One region of the Ewingella allii genome, then DNA from elsewhere that is predicted to be linked to it. Evidence: predicted binding sites of a transcription regulator. Region 1 holds the regulator's gene; the other holds the start of a gene.
What was found. Region 1 encodes PurR, which represses purine synthesis genes. Its sites were predicted from a motif close to CANGCAAACGTTTGCNTG; they were not measured.

Region 1 (5,652 bases):
TATTTTGCAGTGCAGCAGCCTTGCCTGTATTAGCAGGAAATGACATTAATGCATTTGCTACAACAATTGGATAGCACGCACCATTCACCAAAGCCATTAAACAGAAGGGAATGAGCAGGGTGATTAGCGTGGCGTGAGTCAGGGCTGCCACCAGATAAAGCGCCACGACGCTCAGGGTGTAACCCGCCAGCAGCCAAGGCAGAATGCGGTTGCCGTCAATTTTGGCGATCAGCAAACGGCAGCCGAAGCCCCCCACCAAAAATGCAATTGTCTGCGGAACATAGCTCAGACCAATCACTCCCGGCGTGTAACCCATATCACTCAAAATAAAGGGTGAACCCGTCAGCCACGCAAAGAAACCGGCCGAACACGCAGCGTAAATCATCACGTTGCCGCTAAACGCTGGCGAAGCCATCAGGCGGAAGAAGCTGATGTTGTCAGCCTTTTTCTCGCCACTGGCTTTTTTGGCTTCTTTAATGCGGAAAGAGAAGGCCAGCAACAGCACGCCGACGGCCAACAGCAGGGCAAAAATGGCCTGCCAGTCGAAATGGTTAAGCACCCATGCACCAAGCAGCGGGGCGAGCGCTGGAGAGAGCGCGACCAGCGGCATGATAGTCGCAAAGGTGCGTTTCGCCACTTCAGACGAGTAGCGATCAACCACCAGCGCCTGCCAGCTCACTGCCGCAGCACACACGCCGATGGCTTGCAGGAAGCGCAGACCGAGCAGCAGATAAATATTTTCAACCCACAGCATCCCCAGACAGCCCAGCGCGAACAGCGTCAGTCCGGCAATCAGTACCGGGCGGCGACCCATGCGATCGGAGAGTGGCCCCCAGACCAGTTGGCCAATGGCAAAGCCGCCTAAGAAGATACTGAGGCTGGCGCTGATCAGGCCCGGCGTGGTGACTAAGGAGGTTTGCATCGCGCTGAATGCAGGCAGGTACATATCGGTGGCTAAAAAGCCCAGCATACTCAGCCCGGCGAGGTAGAGCATAAATCCAAAGGAGGGTTTCATTTTTCTCTTCTTAGATGCGATGTATCAATGACGTTACGTGGTGGCAAACAAATGCAGGAAAACTCCTGAGAAGTTTAAGTGTTTGGTAAAGGCGTTGTGAAACGCTAATATTTGCAGTGTTCTATCAAAAATATTGAAAGCAAGCCGGGGGCGAATGAAATGTGGTCAGAATACTCGTTAGAAGTGGTAGACGCCGTGGCGCGCACCGGCAGTTTTAGCGCGGCAGCCGTGGAGCTGCACCGCGTGCCCTCGGCGGTGAGTTATACCGTCCGCCAACTGGAACAGTGGCTGGCCGTGCCGCTGTTTGAGCGCCGCCATCGCGATGTGGAATTAACCCCGGCCGGGCAGGTTTTTGTCGAGGATGCGCGGTTGCTTATCAAAAAAATGATGGCGACCCGCCGCCAGTGCCAGCAGGTGGCAAATGGCTGGCGCGGCCAGCTCAGCGTGGCGGTTGACCGTATAGTTAAGCCAGAAAGGGCGCGGCGGCTAGTGACGGATTTCTATCGCACCTTCCCGGACACCGAGCTGATTATTCATTCCGAAGTGTTCAACGGCGTGTGGGATGCGCTGGTTGATGGCCGCGCTGACGTCGCCATCGGCGCCACCCGCGCGGTGCCCACCGGCGGGCGTTTTAGCTTTCGCGACATGGGCTTTATGGATTGGCACTGCGTGGTCAGCCCGAGCCATCCGCTGGCGGCGTTGCCCGCGCCGCTGATTGACGACCAGCTGCGAGAGTACCCCGCGCTATGTCTGGAAGACACCTCGCGTAGCTTACCCAAGCGCGATACCTGGACCTTGGATAATCAGCGTCGGCTGGTGGTGCCGGACTGGACCTGCGCCATTGAGTGCCTGTGCGCGGGGCTGTGTGTCGGCATGATGCCCGTCCATATGGTGGATAAATGGCTCGAGCAGGATAAGCTTCGCGTTTTGCAACTGGCTACGGATTTCCCGGAAAGCGCCTGCTGCCTGACGTGGGACCAAAGCAATCAGTCGCCCGCGCTGGCGTGGCTGCTGGACTATCTCGGCGACAGTGAAACCATGAATCAGGAGTGGTTGCGCAATTAAAAACGCCTGCATGGGAGCAGGCGTTGGTCGGTTCACTATTTTATTCGCGGCGCGCTATTAACGACGATAGTCGCGATACGGGCCGTCGGCCACTGAGCGGCGCTCAACCAGTTTCGGATGAACCTCGATGGTTTGCGACTCTTCGCGCTTGCTGACAATACGGTCGAGCAGCATGGTGAAGGCCATCTCGCCCAGACGCTCTTTCGGCTGGTGGATGGTGGTCAGGGCTGGAGAAAAGTAGCGCGCGTTACGCACGTTATCATAGCCGATCACCGAAATGTCTTGCGGCACGCGCAGGCCCATTTCGTCAGCGGCACAGATTGCCCCCATCGCCATCACGTCGCCGCCGCAGAAAACGGCGGTCGGGCGCTGCTTCTGCATCAAAATCTTGTGCATCGCCTGATAGCCGGATTCCGGCTCGAAATCCCCTTGCACTACCCACTCTTCGCGCAGCGGAATATTGGCTTCGGTTAAGGCTTTGACGAAGCCCTGGAAGCGACCGCCGCCGGTGTTGCGGGCTAGCTGGCCGGGGATCACGCCGATATCGCGATGACCGCGTTCAATCAGATAGCGCCCGGCCATGTAGCCGCCTTCAAAGGCGTTATCAATAATGCTGTCGGTGAAATTCTTGCGCGCTTCGCCCCAGTCCATCACCACCATAGGGATGGAGCGATACTCTTCGAGCATGTCCAACAGGGCGTCCGGGTATTCGGCGCACATCACCAATAAGCCGTCGACGCGCTTTTGCGCCAGCATCGCCAGATAGGCCTGTTGCTTATCGAGGTTATTGTGCGAGTTACATAAAATCAGCGTATAGCCTTTGGCGAAGCAGCTATTTTCAACGGCTTCGATAACTTCGGCGAAGTAGGGCGCTTCGCTGGAGGTTGCCAACAAGCCGATAGACTTGGTGTTATTAACCTTGAGGCTGCGAGCCACGGCGCTAGGCGAGTAGTGCAGCTCTTTAATGGCAGTCTGCACGGCGGCTTTAGTTTCTTCGGCGACGAAACGTGTTTTATTGATGACGTGCGACACGGTAGTGGTGGAAACGCCAGCCCGCTTTGCGACATCTTTTATCGTTGCCATGAAAAGAATGACTCCTGTACCGACGTGCTCTGGCACGTTAGCATTATGTTAATCGTTTGCTTGCGTGGATTTGACTGCTGAACAATAAAAGCGCAGTGAAATCGTTGGTGGGTTTTTCAGAAAAGGACAGCTGTCTGAAAGAACATCGGGATGAATCGACCGGCACGCAGCGTGGTAACCGCGAATTTTCTCTTATATCGCGGAAAAGGGGAAGTAAAAAGTCTTGTTAAGGCAGGGAATGATCACGAGATTTTAGCGGGAAACTGTGAGAAACTGCTTTGGCACACAAACTGTATGGCTTACGGCGTGGCCGCATTTGATCCACAAGGAGTTTTCATGGACAGCAATCTGAAATTCGCATTGATCACGACAGTCGGCGCATTGGCAATGATTTTGGCCTTTAGCTTCACGGCGGTAATGCACTAATCCTCTCATTCCGAGTAGGGCTTAGGCGCGTTAAACCGTGTTCGGTTCTAGTTAGAAAAGTTAAATAAATAGAGAAAAGGGCGACCCCATCACTGGGATCGCCCTTTTTGTTTTCGTCTTGCTGTGCTCGAATTTGACTCAACAATTTCATAAGCGTTTCGTTAAATGCTATTCAGTGACTGATTAGCGGTGGGGCCGACTTAACGAATCGTTTTAGGCGTCATGACGCGACGCGCGCCAACATAGTGATCTTGCCAGTAATCGTCACCCAAGGAGGTGATTTTAATATCTTCACCGGTTCGCGGTGACTGGATAAACTTGCCGTTGCCGAGATACACGCCCACGTGGTCTGCTGCGCCGCGCTTGCTGATCCTGAAGAAGACTAAATCGCCACTCTCCAGTTCACCGCGTTTAACCGGCGCCGCGTCACGAAGGTGGTACATTTCGTTAGCGGTGCGCGGCATTTTAATGCGAATCAAATCTTTATAGGCGTAATACACTAAACCACTGCAATCAAATCCGGTATTCGGTGAAGTCCCACCCCAGCGATAAGGTTTGCCAACCTGATGCATCAACTTGGTCATCGCTGTTTGCTGCGCGTGTTGGTAACGTTTTTTGTGCGCGGCGCTTAATGTTATGGGTTTACTGTTTTTTGCCAGAACGTCTTTGTCACCTCGGTGACGCCCGTAAGCTTTTTTGCCGTTCTTTTTGGTTTCGTTCTTGGCCAGCGTTCGACTTTCTTTTTTGGTTTCGGTTTTGCGTAACGCGACTTTGGTGATTTTCTTTTCAGCTCGCTGATGGTGAGCAAGCTTGGCCGGTGCGGCCTTTTTCGTTTCTTTCGATTCTTTCGTTTTACTGGTTTTGGTTTTTTCTTCTTTTACCGGCTCTGCCTTGGACTTTTTACTGGTCTTGGCCACGGCTTTTCGCTTTCGGCGCTCATCGGGTTTAGCCTGACTCACGTGGCTTTTCTTATGATCGGCGGAAACGTTAGCGTTTGGCGCTGCGTGCGCCAAATTAAGAAATAGCTGGGTAAATAGCAGTACGGAAAGCGTAATCAATAAACGCATGGCGTCGTTACCAATATTGGCCCAAAGTTAAACATCATAGATGTCAGAGTATTGCCCAAATGAACCGGACAAAACAGCACGAAATGCCTCGATTCTAGATCATATTGTGAGAAAAAGTTAATAGCATTTTAAATGCTGAGAAAATAGTCATTAAACGGTTTTAAAAGCACCATATTTCAGTGAGTTGAAATAATGCTCTATGCCGTGCGGAAGGCTCATTCGGCAGTTAAATTTGTTAGGCAAAAATGTTATTCTGAATGACTGTTTATTTTTGCGACCTGTGAGGCATTTTAATAAAAATGGCACAGGCAGTTGAATAATGCATGGCGCAGTGGAGAAAAACCCTGCAAAAAATGGCGTTTTTATCCCATGCCAGCCATCGTTACAATAGAAGACAAGCGACAAAGGCTGCGGGTTCCCATAAGCAGCCTGCGCATAATGAGTAATGACCGTGACAGCCAGCTTTGGCTTGAGGAAGCAAGAAATGACCACACCAACTATTGAAAAGATCCAGAAGCAGGTTTCCGAAAACCCAATCCTTCTGTACATGAAAGGTTCACCTAAGCTGCCAAGCTGCGGTTTCTCTGCTCAGGCGGTTCAGGCTCTTTCTGCCTGTGGTGAGCGTTTCGCTTACGTTGATATCCTGCAAAACCCAGATATCCGTGCTGAAATGCCAAAATATGCTAACTGGCCAACCTTCCCGCAGCTGTGGGTAGACGGCGAGCTGGTTGGCGGTTGCGACATCGTGATTGAAATGTACCAGCGCGGTGAGCTACAGCAGCTGATCAAAGAAACTGCTGAGAAATACAAATCTTCTGAAGAGCAGCAACCTGAGTAATTTCAGGCTCCCGCTGTAATAGCAGAGCAAATAAAAAGAGCGGCCATCTGAGCCGCTCTTTTTTTATCTGTCGAATTCCGCCAAGCCCACTTATTCAGCCTGACTGTCTGTCTCGCTCGGCGCTGCAGTCTCATCGCCCACCGGCAGTGGCCAGCCAC
Region 2 (5,652 bases), on a different contig from region 1:
TTCAGCCGCCAGCGCTGGAGAAACAGAGTGTGGAAGCTATTGCCGGTTTTCGGCCCGCGCGTCTCCTCGGCGTTTTGCTGCAACGAGCGCGCCTCGGTAATAAAGGGAGAGTTTAGCGACTCAAGCTGCTCAATCAGCGCAGGCAGCTCGGCCTGAAAGGTGGCGGCGTCAATCTGCTGGCAGTGCTGATAAAGGTAGAACTCTTTGGCGAGGTCCGGCGGCACCGGCGTATCGTGGATACGCTGGCGCAGTCTGAACTTCCATTCGGGCAGGTCTTTGGTCAGCGCACGCTTCAGTCGTGGGAACTTTTCGAAGAAAATCGCCAGCTGCGGCGTGGCCAGCAGGCCGATGATCAGCTCTTCGATCAGCTCACCTTCGCTGATCGACAATAAGAGATCGAGGGATTCCAGACTGAGCATGGATCAGTGCCCGCTGAACAAGTCTTGCTGGTGGCGGAGTTGCTCCGCCACCGTCAGCATGCTGGCTTCAATCTTCGCGGCCCACTCGGCGGCGACAAACAGGCAGTTTTGATGCTGGCTGAACTCGTGGCGCTGCTGGTTAAACTTGGCATTCAGCCCTTCCAGCGTGCTTTTCATCTCATCGGGAACGGCAATCTGCTCTTTGCCCGGCAGAGTCAGCGGCGTCGACTGGCGGCTGATATCCAGCACCAGAAGCTGCAGCTTGTCATCCACCTCCGCCTCAATGTTCTGCGCGAACCCCATGCCGTTGAGCTTCACCTTCAGAACCCCTCCTTTATTAAGCCACTCGTCGAGCACGCTTCTTTCCACCAGCAGATGGGAAACCTGAATATCGTGCAGATGAAGAGGAGTTTGCAGCAATAGGGTCAGGCTGCTAGCCGCCAGCGTATCCGGCAGGCTGTATTGCGGCTTACGGCTAAAAATCCCAGCTTTTTTAAGCACTTTGATCGACTGTCTGGAGCTTTGCTGCTGCTGATACTGCATCCATTCCTGATTCAGCTGGCGCAGCTTCATTAATAGCGTCTGCTGCTGGTAAGCCTGTTCGGTGATCATCTGCTCGATTTGGGTTTGCAGCAGGTGATAGGTGTTCAGGTCGTGCCACAGGCAATCTTTCAGCAAAATCAGGTCGATAGGCGTGATGGCCTGACGGCCGCTGAAGAAGGCGCAGGCTTGCAGCAGGCGCAGGGCCTTCTTCCAGCGGCGGTCCGAGACGTAAGGCGCGGTGTCTAGCGCGTCCATACGCTGCCGCAGTTGGAAAATCAGCTCGAAGCAGGATTCCGGCAAGGCCACCTTATCTATTTCTGGCTGCCACTGCTGATACTCTTCATCGCTAATGCTCAGGGCTTCCGGCACCAGATTGGCGCTTTCGTTTGGCCGGGAAGTCAGCAAAGAGCGGAAATTCTGTTTATCCTGCACCTTGTCCAGCCATAGGCGGATTAGCATACGGTCATAGAGTGCCTCAAGGCTGCCGTCGGCCTCAGGCAGTTCATTGGAGGCGCTGACCAGCAGGCGCATCGGGATAGCATCCTCGCGCTCGCCGTTACGAAAGCGTCGCTCGTTAATGGCGGTCAGCAGGGTATTGAGGATGGCCGGGCCGGCTTTCCAAATCTCATCCAGAAAAACAATCTCCGCCTCGGGCAAATAGCCGGAAGTCAGGCGCAGATAGCGGCCTTCGTCTTTCAGGGCTTGAATCGACAGCGGGCCAAAAACCTCTTCTGGGGTGGAAAAGCGAGTCATCAGGTATTCAAAAGCGCGGGCGTGGCGGAAGGCAAACTTAAGGCGGCGGGCAATCAGGCTTTTAGCGATGCCGGGCGGCCCGAGCAGAAACACGCTTTCGCCGCACAGCGCGGCCAGCAGGCACAACCGGATGGCTTCCTGACGCTCGTACAGTCCGTGTTCTAAAGCATTGGCAAGACGGGCAATCCGTTCTGCAAGTAAAGGAGAATGCGCCATACTGAATCTTCCGGTTTCCGTGAGTAAATGAGATCAGTGAAATTACTGGGCTGGCAATGATAATAAACCATGGCCTATTTTTATTGATATAGCTTACGGATATAGATTGTTGATTACACAAATCTTTCTATTATAGATACTGTGGGTTTATCTGCGTTAATCGCCAATTCCTTGTTTATATAGGGGTAGGCAATTGGATTTATTCGTGCATACTGTGCGCCGTTTAGTGGGCATTCAGCCCTGAGCGCATCTTTCGCTTACGGAATTCTTTGCATAAAAGAGCAGCAAAAAGAAACCAATTATGAGCACAGAACATAAACGGTCACTCCCCGCAGTAACCCTGGCCGCCATTGGTGTGGTTTATGGTGACATTGGCACCAGCCCTCTCTACACCTTGAGAGAGTGTTTTTCAGGCCACTACGGCTTTAACGTTGAACCCAGCGTTGTCTTTGGTTTCCTTTCCCTGATTTTCTGGATGCTAATCCTTATTGTCTCGCTGAAATACCTCACTTTCGTGATGCGCGCAGACAACGCCGGTGAAGGCGGGATCTTGACCCTGATGTCCCTCGCGGGCCGTAACACCTCGGCGCGAACCACGGCGGTATTAGTGATCCTCGGGCTTATCGGCGGCAGCTTCTTCTATGGCGAAGTGGTGATCACCCCGGCGATTTCGGTGCTGTCGGCGATGGAAGGCTTAGAGATTGCTGCCCCGTCGCTCGACCCTTATATCGTGCCGCTTTCTATTACCGTCCTGACGTTACTGTTCATCATCCAGAAGCACGGCACCGGCATTGTCGGCAAGCTGTTTGCCCCGGTGATGCTGCTGTGGTTCCTGACGCTGGCGGTGCTGGGTATTAACAGTATTGCTCAAAACCCAGAAGTGCTGCGGGCCATGAACCCGATGTGGGCGGTGAACTTCTTTATTGAGCATAAATCCTTCTCCTTCTTTGCGCTCGGCGCGGTGGTGCTTTCCATCACGGGTGTTGAGGCGCTGTATGCCGATATGGGCCACTTCGGTAAATTCCCTATTCGTCTGGCGTGGTTCACCGTGGTGCTACCTTCGCTGGTGCTGAACTACTTCGGGCAAGGCGCACTGCTGCTCAAAAACCCCGAGGCGATTAAAAACCCGTTCTTCCTGCTGGCACCTGACTGGGCGCTGATCCCACTGCTGATTCTGGCGACCCTCGCCACCATTATCGCCTCGCAGGCGGTGATCTCCGGCGTGTTCTCCCTGACTCGTCAGGCAGTTCGTTTGGGCTATCTGCCGCCAATGCGCATCATCCACACCTCAGAAATGGAAGCCGGGCAGATCTACATTCCCGCCATTAACTGGACGCTCTATTTCGCAGTGGTTATCGTCATCGCCAGCTTCGAGCATTCGAGTAATTTGGCCGCCGCCTATGGTATTGCCGTGACCGGCACCATGGTGCTGACCTCGATTCTCTCCTGCACCGTGGCGCTGAAAAACTGGCACTGGAAAGCTTTCCTGGTCGGCATTCTGCTGGTAGTTCTGCTGTTTATCGACGTGCCGATGTTCGCGGCGAACGCCACCAAGCTGTTCTCCGGCGGCTGGCTGCCTCTGACTCTCGGCCTGTGCATGTTTATCGTGATGACTACGTGGAAAAGCGAGCGTTTCCGCCTTATGCGCCGAATGCACGAACACGGCAACTCGCTGGAAGCCATGATCGCCTCGCTGGAGAAATCGCCGCCGGTGCGCGTGCCGGGCACTGCGGTTTATATGTCCCGCGCCACTAACGTCATTCCGTTTGCCCTGCTGCACAACCTCAAGCACAACAAAGTGCTGCACGAGCGCGTGGTGCTGCTGACGCTGCGCACCGAAGACGCGCCTTATGTGCACAATGTTCGCAGGGTGACTATTGAGCAGCTCTCGCCGACCTTCTGGCGCGTGGTGGCGAGCTACGGTTTCAAAGAGACGCCAAACGTTGAGGAAGTGTTCCACCGCTGCGGGCTGGAAGGTCTGCCGTGCCGCATGATGGAAACTTCGTTCTTTATGTCCCACGAGTCGCTAATCCTCACCAAGCGGCCTTGGTATCTCTACTTCCGCGGCAAGCTGTTTATGGCTCTCAGCCGCAACGCGCTGCGCGCGCCGGACCAGTTCGAGATCCCGCCTAACCGCGTTATCGAGCTAGGGACGCAGGTGGAAATCTAATTCGCCTGTGGTGAACAAAGGGCACTTTCGAGTGCCCTTTTGCTTTTCTAAACGCCGTGAAAAGTCATTAACTCAAATTTAGCGCGGCTTTCTAAAACGGGTAGCGAAACGTTTCGACGGCGATCACAATTTCATCACAAGGCGATTGCCAGTTTCTAGCATCGTCATAAACTCAGCAGTGAGCGAAACGTTTCGCTGTCGGAGTTCACAATGAAGAAATCACCGCTTTTAAATGCCGAAATCTCCCATGTCATTGCCAGGTTAGGTCATACCGATCAGCTGGTTATTGCCGATGCCGGTTTACCGGTACCCGCATCTTCCCAACGCATCGATCTGGCGCTAACTGCCGGTGTTCCTACTTTCTTGCAAGTTTTTAAGGTAGTGACCCATGAGATGCAGGTTGAGCGCGCGATTCTCGCCGAGGAGATCGTCGAAAAAAATCCTCAACTCCATGAAGCGTTACTCGCGCAGTTGAAACAGCTTGAGCAACATCAGGGAAACACCATCAGCCTTGAGTACATCAGCCATGAGTCATTCAAGGTGCAAACCGAACACAGCCGGGCCGTGGTCCGTAGCGGGGAATGTTCGCCGTACGCGAACGTTATTCTTTGTGCTGGCGTAACCTTCTGAGGCCTTTATGCAACCTTTGCTGCAACTCTCAGGGATTGATAAAGCGTTCCCCGGCGTTAAAGCGCTCTCCGGCGCGGCGCTGAGCGTCTATCCGGGTCGCGTGATGGCGCTGGTGGGTGAAAACGGTGCCGGTAAGTCCACCATGATGAAAGTGCTGACGGGGATCTATCAAAAGGATGCCGGTTCGCTGCGTTTTCTGGGGAAAGAGGCCGCGTTTAATGGGCCGAAAGATTCTCAGGAAGCCGGGATCGGCATTATTCATCAGGAATTAAACCTGATCCCCCAACTGACTATCGCGGAAAACATCTTTCTTGGCCGCGAGTTTGTGAATGGTTTTGGCCGCATCAACTGGAAGAAGATGTACGCTGAAGCCGACAAACTGCTGGCGCGCCTGAACCTGCGTTACAGCAGCCATCGTCTGGTGGGCGAGTTATCGATTGGTGACCAGCAAATGGTGGAAATCGCCAAAGTGCTGAGCTTCGAATCTCAAGTCATCATCATGGATGAGCCGACCGACGCTTTAACCGATACTGAAACCGCCTCTTTATTTAACGTCATCCGCGAGCTGAAAGCGGCGGGTTGCGGCGTGGTGTACATCTCGCACCGCATGAAAGAAATCTTCGAAATCTGTGATGACGTCACCGTGTTCCGCGACGGCCAGTTCATCGCCGAGCGCCCGGTAAGCGAATTGCAGGAAGACACGCTGATCGAAATGATGGTTGGCCGCCGCCTTGAAGAGCAGTACCCGCGCCTCAAGCAAGAGCGCGGCGCGCTGCGCCTGCAAGTGCGCAATGTCTCCGGGCCGGGCGTCAAAGATGTCAGCTTCAACTTATATGCTGGCGAAATTCTCGGTGTCTCTGGGCTAATGGGCGCCGGTCGTACCGAGTTGATGAAGATTCTGTACGGCGCGCTGCCGCGTAA

Region 2: rbsD (D-ribose pyranase) is a predicted target of PurR. The motif match lies at 4,282-4,299, and genes of this name have one in related genera.

What each region holds. Positions count from the first base shown of each region.
Region 1 covers NZ_JAWUDN010000001.1:677,445-683,096, forward strand. The annotation lists gene punC (purine nucleoside transporter PunC) at 1-1,015, opposite strand, end outside; gene punR (DNA-binding transcriptional activator PunR) at 1,175-2,080, shown strand; gene purR (HTH-type transcriptional repressor PurR) at 2,138-3,163, opposite strand; gene cydH (cytochrome bd-I oxidase subunit CydH) at 3,314-3,589, shown strand; gene SBO83_RS03315 (NlpC/P60 family protein) at 3,790-4,656, opposite strand; gene SBO83_RS03320 (Grx4 family monothiol glutaredoxin) at 5,141-5,494, shown strand; gene rnt (ribonuclease T) at 5,585-5,652, opposite strand, start outside.
Region 2 covers NZ_JAWUDN010000005.1:5,568-11,219, reverse strand. The annotation lists gene viaA (ATPase RavA stimulator ViaA) at 1-419, opposite strand, end outside; gene ravA (ATPase RavA) at 423-1,931, opposite strand; gene kup (low affinity potassium transporter Kup) at 2,233-4,101, shown strand; gene rbsD (D-ribose pyranase) at 4,312-4,731, shown strand; gene rbsA (ribose ABC transporter ATP-binding protein RbsA) at 4,739-5,652, shown strand, end outside.